DNA from 2 places in the Herbaspirillum sp. WGmk3 genome. Region 1 is predicted to be linked to the other one. Evidence: predicted binding sites of a transcription regulator. Region 1 holds the regulator's gene; the other holds the start of a gene.
The links. Region 1 encodes sigma-54, which starts transcription at its own class of promoters, with help from an activator protein. Its sites were predicted from a motif close to TGGCANGNAANCTGCTTT; they were not measured.
Positions count from the first base shown of each region.

Region 2: the regulator sigma-54 is predicted to act here: its motif matches at 3,711-3,728, upstream of MKD49_RS14315 (nitrate regulatory protein).

Region 1 covers NZ_JAKYWT010000008.1:17,591-23,413, forward strand. Annotated here, with positions in the region: gene MKD49_RS24210 (UbiX family flavin prenyltransferase) at 1-365, opposite strand, end outside; gene grxD (Grx4 family monothiol glutaredoxin) at 388-699, opposite strand; gene MKD49_RS24220 (hypothetical protein) at 861-1,007, shown strand; gene hpf (ribosome hibernation-promoting factor, HPF/YfiA family) at 1,070-1,432, opposite strand; gene MKD49_RS24230 (RNA polymerase factor sigma-54) at 1,585-3,075, opposite strand; gene lptB (LPS export ABC transporter ATP-binding protein) at 3,207-3,950, opposite strand; gene lptA (lipopolysaccharide transport periplasmic protein LptA) at 3,953-4,579, opposite strand; gene lptC (LPS export ABC transporter periplasmic protein LptC) at 4,631-5,239, opposite strand; gene MKD49_RS24250 (HAD family hydrolase) at 5,236-5,790, opposite strand; gene MKD49_RS24255 (SIS domain-containing protein) at 5,790-5,823, opposite strand, start outside.
Region 2 covers NZ_JAKYWT010000003.1:505,390-511,212, forward strand. Annotated here, with positions in the region: gene MKD49_RS14300 (GNAT family N-acetyltransferase) at 59-1,078, shown strand; gene MKD49_RS14305 (alpha/beta hydrolase) at 1,386-2,507, shown strand; gene MKD49_RS14310 (YitT family protein) at 2,975-3,652, shown strand; gene MKD49_RS14315 (nitrate regulatory protein) at 3,768-5,027, shown strand; gene atzF (allophanate hydrolase) at 5,052-5,823, opposite strand, start outside.

The DNA.
Region 1 (5,823 bases):
TCTTTCAGGACCACATCCGCAGCGCGGGTGATGAGATTGTCGGACAGTCCATGCGCTACGGCGGCCAGGGTCTTCATCGAACAGGGCGCCACCACCATGCCGGTAGAGGCGAACGAGCCGCTGGCGATGCAGGCGCCGACATCGCGCACGTTGTGCACCACATCGGCCAGCGCTTCCACATCCTTGCGCCGCATGTCCAGTTCCTGATGCAGATTGAGCACGCCAGCTTCGGACACCATCAGGTGCGTTTCCACCTGGCCATGCTTGCGCAGATGCTCCAGCAGCCGCACGCCATAGATGGCACCGGTGGCACCGGTGATCGCAACGATCAGGCGCTGGCGCGGCTGGCTGGAAGAACTGCTCATGAGTCAGTCAGGCAAGTAAAACTCAGCCCTTGATCAGGGTCTGCAGTTCGCCGGACTCGTACATCTCGGTCATGATGTCGGAGCCGCCGACGAATTCACCCTTCACGTACAGCTGGGGAATGGTCGGCCAGTTCGAGTATTCCTTGATGCCCTGGCGCACGTCCGGGCTTTCCAGCACGTTGACGGTGACGATGTTCTCGGCACCGCTGGCCTTCAGCAGCTGGATGGCCTTGCCGGAAAAGCCGCATTGGGGGAACTGTGCAGTGCCCTTCATGAACAGCACCACGGGGTTTTGGGTCACGGTTTCTTTGATCCAGGATTGGACGTCGCTCATGGCTGTGCCTTTAAAAATGGGATTGCCCGACATTATAGGGAAAAGCCGGCGGGCGCGTTGAAATCGCCTGCATGCTGGTGGCCTGTCTGAACGGGCAAAAAATTGCATCGAGGAAATGATTTATATCGTATGCAAATTCTTGTGTTGAAGATGAGGGTGCCGTGAAGACATTCAAGCCGTCCCTTGCATCATCGTCAGCAGCGGCGGTGGAAAAGTTGCTTTACGCAATGATTTATATCTTTTCCACAGGCTTGGCCAGTTCGGCGGCCACAAATGAAAAAGGGCGCTTGCGCGCCCCTTCCTCATGAAATTCGGCTGGCTTTCTCAGCAGCCTTGCGGCTGCGAGGTGGCTTGCCGAGGGTGTCCTGGCTTATGCCGCTCCGGCCACCGCATCCTCCGGCGTTTCGTCCGGCAGGCGCTTGGCCATGGAGTGATGCTCCTGCAACTTGTCCTTGTGCTTGATGACCTGGCGATCGAGCTTGTCGATCAGCGTGTCAATGGCAGCGTAGAGGTCGTGTGCGATGCTTTCCGCATGTAGATCCTTCCCCTTGATGTGGACGTTGATTTCCGCTTTTTGGCGCTTTTCCTTTTCTGTGAGTTTATCTACGCTCAGGATCACGCTGACGTCGATCACGTTGTCGAAATGGCGCTTGATACGCGAGAGCTTGCTTTGCACGTATTCCCGGATGGCGGGGGTCAGTTCGAGGTGGTGTCCACTGATGGTCAGATTCATACAAGACTCCTATCGTGAAGTCACTGGAGGTTCGTGCAATCGATCCTGCTGCAGCTGTACCACGGGCACGGTCTTCGTGTCAGATGGCGCGGGCATCAGTCGGATGCTTGCCTGAACACAGCAACGGTACTGCAGAAAAACTGAGGAAAAACTCAGAGGGACTTGCGGAGATTGACCGGCGGAATCTTCAACACTTCGCGGTATTTGGCGACTGTGCGTCGCGCGACCACCATGCCTTGTTCTGCCAGCATATCCGCAATCTTGCTATCGGATAATGGGGTCTGCGGGTTCTCGGCTCCTATCAACTGTTTGATCAGCGCCCGTATCGCGGTGGAGGAAGCTTCACCTCCGGTTTCAGTCGCGACATGGCTACCGAAGAAGTATTTCAACTCAAACATTCCATGCGGAGTGAGCATGTATTTCTGAGTCGTCACGCGAGAGATGGTGCTCTCGTGTAGACCCAGTGTATCAGCAATTTCACGCAGCACAAGGGGGCGCATGGCCACTGCCCCATGTGAAAAGAAGTTTCTTTGACGTTCCACAATAGCCTGCGCGACGCGCAAAATTGTATCGAAACGTTGCCGCATGTTCTTGATGAGCCACTTGGCTTCCTGCAACTGCGACGACAGCGAACCTTCTCCCTTGGCTTGCTTCAATGCACTGGCATACATCGCATTGACGCGCAGCTTGGGCATGACCTCATGGTTGAGCATGACCTGCCAGCCGTTCTTTGTCTGCTTGACAATCACGTCCGGCACCACATAGTCCGAGGCATCACGCGCGAATTCCGCACCCGGATGCGGACGGCACTGGCGGATCACGGCCTGCGCTTCGCGCAGGTCTTCGTCATCGCAATCCAGGGCCTTCTTGATCTTGTTGAAATCGCGCTGGGCAAACAGCGGCAGGTAATCCTCCACGATCCTCAGCGCCAGCTTGCGCGTGACAAAGGGGATCTTGGGCAGGCGGCGGATCTGCAGGGCCAGGCATTCGCCGGCACTGCGCGCACCGACACCCGCCGGGTCCAGGCTCTGCAGCAGCTTGAGCGAAATCGACAGCTCTTCCATGTCGATGCCCAGCTCTTCGGGCAGGCGTGCGTGGATGTCTTCCAGCGGCTCTTCCAGATAGCCGCTCTCGTCCAGCGCATCGGTGAGCAGTTCCAGCAGCGCACGATCACGCAGGGTGCGTGCGGTCACGCGGATCTGTTCCAGCAGGTGTTCGCGCAGGGTCAGTTCGTGCGCTTCGAGTTGCGGACGGGCATCGTCATCGTCTGGCGACTTGCCGCTGCGCGCGACGTCGTCGAAGCTCCAGTCGGCATCCCCCGTGACACCGGCTTCCGGCGTGTTGTCCTGGTAGTCGAAGCTGGAATCGCCATCGCTGGCGGCCGGGGCCGCTTCGCCGCTGCCTTCGTGACTGGTTTCGGCAACGCCGCTGGAGGGCGAATTGGAGACCGCGCCATCGGCCAGCAGACGTACCGAATTGTCGAGCGCGTCGTCGAGGCGTTCCAGCAGGGGATTGTCGGAGAGGATCTGTTCCAGTTCCTGGTGCAGTTCCAGCGTCGACAGTTGCAACAGTCTGATCGACTGCTGCAGTTGCGGCGTCAATGCGAGGTGCTGCGAGGTACGTAACTGGAGCGACTGTTTCATCTGTCTTTCTGAAAGCGGCGTGGCCCGCTGGTTGCTCTGCCGGTCGTTGCGTATTGCGTATTGCTTGTTGCGTATTACGTGATGTGCACTCTGTATTTCTTCAAGCGTATCGGGCAAGCCGACTGCACCGCTTACATGCGGAAATGCTCGCCCAGATACACGCGGCGCACCGACTCGTTGGCGATGATCTCTTCCGGATTGCCGCTGGCCAGCACCGTGCCCTGGTTGATGATGTAGGCGCGATCACAGATGCCCAGCGTTTCGCGCACGTTGTGGTCGGTGATCAGCACGCCGATGCCGCGTTCCTTCAGGAAGCGCACGATGCGCTGGATCTCGATCACGGCAATCGGGTCGATACCGGCGAACGGTTCATCCAGCAGCACGAAGCGCGGATCGGTGGCCAGTGCGCGGGCGATCTCGACGCGCCGGCGTTCACCGCCCGAGAGCGACAGCGCCTGGCTTTCGCGCAGCTTCTCGATCTGCAGTTCGTGCAGCAGGTTGTTGAGGCGGCCTTCGATTTCATCGCGCGAGAGCGGCTTGCCCTCTTCCTGGCGCAGTTCCAGCACGGCGCGGATATTGTCTTCCACCGTCAGCTTGCGGAATACCGAGGCTTCCTGCGGCAGGTAGGACAAGCCCATGGTGGCACGCTTGTGGATCGGCATGCGCGAAATGGACGCGCCATCGAGGTCGATCTCGCCACCATCGGAGGGCACCAGCCCCACGATCATGTAGAACGAAGTGGTCTTGCCGGCACCATTCGGGCCGAGCAGGCCGACCACCTCGCCGCTGCGCAATTCCATCGAGACATCGCGCACCACCTGGCGCGCGCCATAACTTTTCTTCAGGCCGCGAACGACCAGCGAGCTGGCTACCATTGTCACTGGTCCTTTCCGCTGTCGCGACGCGTTGCAGGCTGCGCAGCGTTGTTCTTGCCCGCGGGCTGGGCCGGCGCGGTGCTGCCTGCCGGCGGCGGATTCTTGGGCTGGATCACCGCAGTGATGCGGCCTGCGCCCGGCTTGCTCTCGCCGGTGGCGGTGTTGTTCACGGAATAGAATTCGGCGCGGCTGTCATAGGAGATGAATTCGCCGTTGACTTCATCGGTGATGCGATCGCCGTCCATGCGCTGGATGTGCGCGCGCTGGAACAGCTTGGAGATTTCGGTCTGCTCCGAATACTCGATGCGCTCGGCCTGGCCTTCGATCCACAGGTTGGGACCGCCGTCACGCTTCTGGCGGAAGTTGGCCAGCGCGCCCGGGGCCGCATACAGCACCGCATTTTCATAACCGTACTGGTCGGTCGTCAATACCACGCGGCCGGCCTTGATGATCAGCGTGCCGCGGGTCATGACCACGTTGCCGGTAAAGGTCTTCACCTGGCGCACGTCATCGTAGACCATCTGGTCTGCCTCGATGTTGGTCGGCTTGGTGGAGTCCGCCTTCTCGGCGTTGGCCACGCCGCACACGGCAGCCAGCATCAGCATCGGCAGTAAGAATGAGCGTTTCATTGGGTTCCTGTCTGATCGGTTCTTGGCGTTTTTATCCCGGAGTCATCCGGCTTAGCGTTTCTTCGGAGTGGGCTCGTAATAGCCGCGGACATTGCCGAACAGCTGCACCACCTGGGTCGCATTGTTGGCCACCATGCCCACGCCGTTCAGGCGCGTGGTGCCCATGGTCATGGCCACCGGCTTGTCGGTCTTGACGATTTCATCGTCAGGCAACAGCAGCAGGTATTCCGACACCAGATGCATCTGCTCGCGGCCCTTGTAGGGCGCGCGGATGGCGTTGGCGTTGCCGTACATGTGGATCTGCGTCTGGTCGTCGGTGACGCGCGCGGTATCCGAGTAAAGCTCCATCGGTGCCTGGTTCTGGTCCAGGTTGTGCACCACCGGCTTGGTGATCTCGAAGGAGTCATCCGTGGGGTAGTGCACCATCTTCGTTCCCGCAACGTCATAGCGCGGCAGACCGGTCGGGCCCATGCGCACGTAGTTGAAGTTTTCCAGGTAGTAGTCGGGTTTGCCACGCGGACGCTGCGCCGGTTGCTGGTCACCCGCGGCCCGCATGGCCTGCATCACCCAGAAGCTGCCCAGGGCACCGGCGATCAGGATCACCAGAATCACCGCCAGGCGGATGCGCTCGGCGTTGCGTTCTCCGCTGCGCCCGCTCATGCCAGGTACGGCGCGAGGGCCGCCTCGTAGTTGCCTTGTGCTGCCAGCACCAGGTCGCAGATCTCGCGCACGGCACCATGGCCGCCGCTGGCCTGGGTCACGTAGTCGCTGCGCGACTTCACCTCGCGATGGCCGTTGGCCACGCAGGCCTTGAATCCGACGCGGGTCAGTACCGGCAGGTCGATGATGTCGTCGCCCAGGTAGCCGCAATCCTGCGGCGTCAACTGCACCTGCTGCAGCAGCTGTTCGAAGGCCTGGCGCTTGTCGTGGATGCCCTGGAATACATGGGCGATGCCGAGATCGCGCGCACGGCGCAGCACATAGGGCGACTGGCGCGCGGTGATGATGGCGGCAGCGGTGCCGTATTGCTGCATCATCTTGATGCCGTGGCCATCGAGCGCGTTGAAGCGCTTGAAGGCCTCGCCGTCCTCGCCGTAGAACAGGCCGCCATCGGTGAGCACGCCATCCACGTCGAAGATCATCAGGCGGATCGTTGCCGCCTTGGCGAGCGCGGCAGCGGGCAGGGTGCTGGCGAAGGCTGGCGCGTTCATCAGATCACCTTGGCGCGAGTGAGATCGTGGATG
Region 2 (5,823 bases), on a different contig from region 1:
GGTATGCTGATAGCCCCGCTACCACCTGACCGATGCCCGCGCCCCCCGGTCCCGCAAGATGACCCGCTCTTCCCTGCTCCGCCTGGCCCCGCTGGCGCTGTTCCGGCAAACCCTCCCCTCGGATCTCGACCACCTGGTCGCCCTGCGCATCACCGCCATGCGTCCCAGCCTGGAGCAGATCGGGCGCTTCGATCCGCAACGGGCGCGCGAGCGCTTCACCAGCGGCTTCGTGCCGGAAGTGACCTTCCACATCATGCAGGCGGGCCAGGCCGCAGGCTTCTTTGTGCTGGAGCGACAGACCGACAGGCTGCGGCTGCGTCATCTGTATCTGCATCCGGACTTCCAGCATGGCGGCCTCGGTGCGCAAGTCCTCAGGCGCATCCTGGCCGATGCCCGCCGCCATGGCTGCAGCGTGCAGCTGGCTGCATTGCGCGATAGCCCGGCCAATGGCTTCTATCAGCGCCATGGCTTCGTGCAGGCCGGCGAGGGAGAATGGGACATCCTTTACGAGCATCCCCGGCCTGCAGACGCCACCGCAGCGCATGCACCTGAAGCTGGCGTCATACGCTGGCTGGAGCACGCCGACCTTCCCGCACTCGATACGATCCTGCGCCAGCATGTCCGCGATCTGCACGATGGCAGCATGGTCGAGGCCGAGATCGCCGCCATCCGGCAAAGCATGAACGGCGAGCGGGATGCCGATGGGCGCTATCGCAGCTATCTGGTGGCGCGTGATGCGCAGGGCGTCGCGCTGGGCTGCATGGCGCTGTCGGGTCCGGATGCGCGCATCAGCAGCCATCTCGCAATGGATACGCAGGGACAAGGGAGCGCGCTCGAATTGCTCAATGTCTTCGTGCACCGCGATGCGATGCGCGGACGGGGAATCGGCCGTGCACTTTTGCAAGCCGCCTGCGATGAGGCCCGTGCGGCCGGGGCCACCAAACTGGTCGTCAACAGCGGGCCGCGCTATCGCACCAGCTGGGGTTTTTACGACCATCTCTTCGATGCCAGCCACGGAATGATGATGGATTACTACGGCGCAGGCCGGCATGCCAAGGTGTGGAGCATGGCGCTCTGAACAGCGCACGCATGGCCACTCCGATGGGGTGGTCGTCACAGCTGCAGGCGAACACACACCTCTATCCATTAGCCAGGCTAATAAGGTAATTAAGCATTGATTAGCTAGTCAGTCCTGCGGTCCCCTGACAGACTTTGTTCTGTCCCGGAGAGGTTCCCCCCTGACCGCCCGGGGCACATCACGGCGCATGGTCCGTGTCCACCAGGACGACAGCCGCCGGGCCTCTGCCCGGCGGCTGGTGGGTTGCGCGCCGATATGAACTTCCTTTCCCCCTTGGCGTCCCGGGGGGCCATTGACCGGAAATGCAATGAACGAACCGACCCAATCCGCAGAAAACCCGCTCCGTCCGGAGCCGTCCACCGTGAGCCGCCGCAGCATGCTCAAGGCAGCTGGCGCCGGCCTTGCCGCCCTGGGAACCACCTTCATGACCACTGCCAACGCCCAATCCAATCAAACTACTGCACTGCCGTTCAGCGCTGACGGCACCCTGTGGGACAAAACCTTCGCGCGCAGCGACAAGGTCGAGCACCGCAAGGTCAGCTTCCGCAACCGCTACGGGATCGTGCTCGCAGGCGATCTCTATGAACCGAAGAACATCAGCGGACGCATTGCCGCCATCGTTGTGAGCGGGCCATTCGGCGCCGTCAAGGAGCAATCCTCCGGACTGTACGCCCAGACCATGGCCGAACGCGGCTTCGTCACGCTGGCCTTCGATCCCTCTTTCACCGGCGAGAGCGGCGGCGAGCCGCGCAATGTCGCCTCGCCCGACATCAATACCGAAGACTTCAGCGCCGCCGTCGACTTCATCGGCCTGCTGCCCCATGTCGATCGCCAGCGTATCGGCATGATCGGCGTCTGCGGCTGGGGTGGCATGGCCCTCAATGCGGCCGCTGTAGACAAGCGCGTCAAGGCGGTGGTTGCCAGCACCATGTACGACATGACGCGCGTGCTCTCGCGCGGCTACAACGACAGCGTCACGCTGGCCCAGCGCACGGAGCTGCTGGAGCAGCTCGGCCAGCAACGCTGGAAGGATGCCGAGCGCGGCACGCCGGAACATGGTCCGGTCATGAACCAGCTCAAGGGCGGCGAGCCGCCATTCCTGGTGCAGTATCACGACTACTACCGCACCCCGCGCGGCTTCCATCCGCGCTCGGTGAATTCGAATGCCTCGTGGACCAGGACCATGCCGCTGTCCTTCATGAACATGCCCATCCTCAGCTACATCAAGGAAATCTCTCCGCGCCCGCTGTTGCTGATCCATGGCGAGCAGGCACACTCGCGCTACTTCAGCGAAACCGCCTTCGCCGCCGCCGCCGAGCCCAAGGAACTGATGATCATCCCGGGGGTCGTGCATGTGGACCTGTACGACCGTGTCGACCTGATTCCCTTCGACAAGCTGACCAGCTTCTTCCGCACGCACCTGGCCTAGCCGCTGCAGGCGATCAGGGGTGCCACATCCATGCCCTGATCGCTTTCTCCCTCCTTCTTCGGGCCACGCAGAGTGCGCTGGCCCGATCCACGTTGCCTGTGCGGTGAGACTCATGCGCCCGATCGATGAACGCAAGTGGATTGATCTGTAGCGCAGATGAATGCCAACGCGCCAAAGACCCGTCACCTTCCCTCCTGCGGCCAGTTCCTTGCACCAGCAAGGTGAATCCTGCTGCCTTGCTGCTCTTTTTTGCATTGGCACATTTCCTGCTAGCCGAGAAGTGTTGCAGCAGCGCCGCGCCGCCTCATCCGGCGGTCGCCGCACTGCAACAAATCCTTTACCATGCGCACCTGCGGCGGCTGTCGGCGATTGAAGGCAGCTGCACACTGATGACTGGGTCAGCTTACCCGCCGGCCTGGCCATTGACGTGACGCGTTCGTTATCCACGATTGATGATTGGTATTGCCATGACGACTTCCACTGCGGATTCCTCGCCCTCCTCGCCGATTGCCTCCGCGCCCGCTGCGCGGGCAACGGCTCCTGCCACCCCGGCCGTGCGCCACAGCTGGATCGACAACCTGCAGGGCCAGCTCTTCGGGGTGGTGATGATCGCCTTCGGCATGTCCATGCTGCACAGCCTGGGCCTGATCATCGGCCAGATCGCCGGCGTGGCCTTCCTGGTGACCTATGCCACCGGGATCAGCTTCGGCATGGCCTTTACCCTCATCAACCTGCCCTTCTACCTGCTGGCCGCCTTGCGCATGGGCGCGGCCTTCACCTGGCGCACGCTGGCGGCCGTCACCGCCGTGTCGGTGCTGACCAACGTGGCCGGCAACTACATCAGCTACAGCCACCTCGATCCCGCCGTGGGTGCCGTGCTGGCCGGCCTGTGCGTGGGCATTGGCCTGATCGGCCTGTTCCGCCACCAGGCCAGCTGCGGCGGCATGAGCATCCTGGCTACCTATGTGCAAGAGCGCACCGGCTTCAAGGCCGGCTGGCTGCTCATGGGTTTCGACCTGGCGCTGTTTGCGACGGCGGCGCTGTTCCTGCCGATGGATCGCGTGTTCTATTCGCTGGTCGGCGCCATCACGATGAACCTGTTCGTGGCGTGGAATCATCGCTACGAGTGGTATATCGCCCGCTAGCGCTGGCAGGGGAAGCGCCGGGCGGGGCGATTCCATTACAATCCGGGACATCCATGCATCGCACGAATCTTGCTCGCGATGCGGCCAGCCATTGTGATTCTTAGCCCTGCCCGCCATGAGCCAAGTCCTGAACTACCTGATCACCGCCCGCCGCTGCGAAGCGGAAGAACTGCAACGCCTGGCGCACACCTGCCAGCTGGTACTGACCGTGGGCAAGCTCATCCATTGCCTGCAGCAGGAACGCGGCCTGTCCAACATCTATCTCGGTTCGCGCGGCGAGCGGGATGCGCAGGCCTGGCAGGAGCGCGTGGCCGCCAGCCAGGCGGCCCAGTGCGAGTTCGACACCTGGCTCGGCTCCACCGTCCCCGACAACGCCCTCTCCAACGGCGCTCGCCTCTACACCCGCATCGCCTTCGCCCTGCATGCGCTGGACGGGCTGCCCAAGCTGCGCGCCGATGTGGCCGCACTGGCCTGCACCCCGGCGGCCAGCTACGAGCGTTTCAAGACCGTGGTGGGTGCCTTGCTGGCGCTGGTATTCGAAGCCGCTGACGTGGCGGTGGATCCGCAGATTTCGCGGTTGCTGGTGGCGCTGTTCAACCTGATGCAAGGCAAGGAATTTGCCGGCCGCGAACGGGCCGCCGGAGCTGCCGCCTTCGTCACGGGCAAGATCACGCGCGAACAGGAACAGACCATCGAGACCCAGATCGAGATGCAGGAACAGGCCCTGCGCCGTTTCGAATCCTTCGCCGAAGGCTTCCGCAATGAATGGAGCGCCATGCAGGCCACGCTGCCGCTGGCCGATCTGGAACGCCTGCGCCGCAAGCTGCTCACCGCCCACGGCCGGCCGCTGGATCCCGAGCTGGCCGATGCCTGGTATCAGTGCTGCTCCACCCGCATGGATGGCCTGCATCGGGTCGAGATCCATCTCGCGCAATACGTGCAGTCGCAATGCCAGGACAAGATCCGCGAATTGCAGAAGGACCTGGACCATCAGGGCCAGTTCTTCACGCAGGCCGATGACCGTGATCCGCTGGCCTCGCTGACGGCCTTCGCCTCCGGCCTGGATGGCCAGCCGTTGCCGGACGGCTCGCTGAGCGCGGGCGTGGGCCCGCACCTGACCCAATCCATCGTCGACATCCTGCGCACCCAGTCCGAACGCCTGCAGAACCTGACCCAGGAACTGGCCACCGTGCGCGAGAGCCTGGAAGAACGCAAGCTCATCGAACGCGCCAAGGGCGTGCTGATGATGAAGCAGGGTCTCAACGAAGAGGCCGCCTATCGCCTGCTGCGCAAGCATGCGATGAACCAGAACCGGCGCATTGCCGAAGTGGCGCAGGCGATCCTGTCGCTGACCGAGATCCTGCCGGACGCCTGATCCGGCGTCCCTGCCCTCGCTCTTTCAAGCAGCCAGCAGCCGGCTTTCGATGTGACGCTGCCCGGCCAGCGGCCGCCCATGGGCGCGCTGCAGGGCATCGGCCACACCCAGCAGCCTCTGGTCGCTGAAGGCCGGACCGAATACCGTGATGCCCCAGGGCAGGCCGTTCTTCATGAAATTCATGGGCGTGGCCACGGCGGCGTAATCCAGCATGTTCATGAAGTTGGTGTACCAGCCCAGGTCCGAATTGCGCTGCACCGGCTGCTCGCGCAATTCTTCAAGCGTCACCGGGCGCGGATAGGCCGGCGTCACCACGCAATCAACGGTGGCCAGGATGCGGTCGCATTCGGCCTTCAGTTGCTGCAGGCGATATTGCGCGCGGAAGGTATCGACGGCGCTGAACTGCGGCGCCTTGCGCAGCACGTCGCGAATCACCGGCAGGATTTCCTCAGGCCGTTCCTGCAGCAGCGCCTCGATGGTGCTGTAGCGTTCTGCCACCCATGGCCCTTCGTAAAGCAGGCGCGCTGCCTCCAGGAAAGGAGTGAAATCGATGGTCACGGGCACGCCGCCGATGGCCTCCATCTGCTCCAGCGCCTCCACGAACAGGACCGGACTCTCGCTGCAGCCGAGGAATTCCAGCTGGCGCGGCACCCCCACGCGCAAGCCTTTGCGCGGTGGCTGGAAGGCCGCTGCATCGTTCTGCGGCAGGTTGGCGCGGCTGTATTCATCGCGCTCATCGGGCTGCATGGCCTGCGTGCAAAGCGCCAGCAGGTGGCTGGCCTCGGCCGCCGTGGCA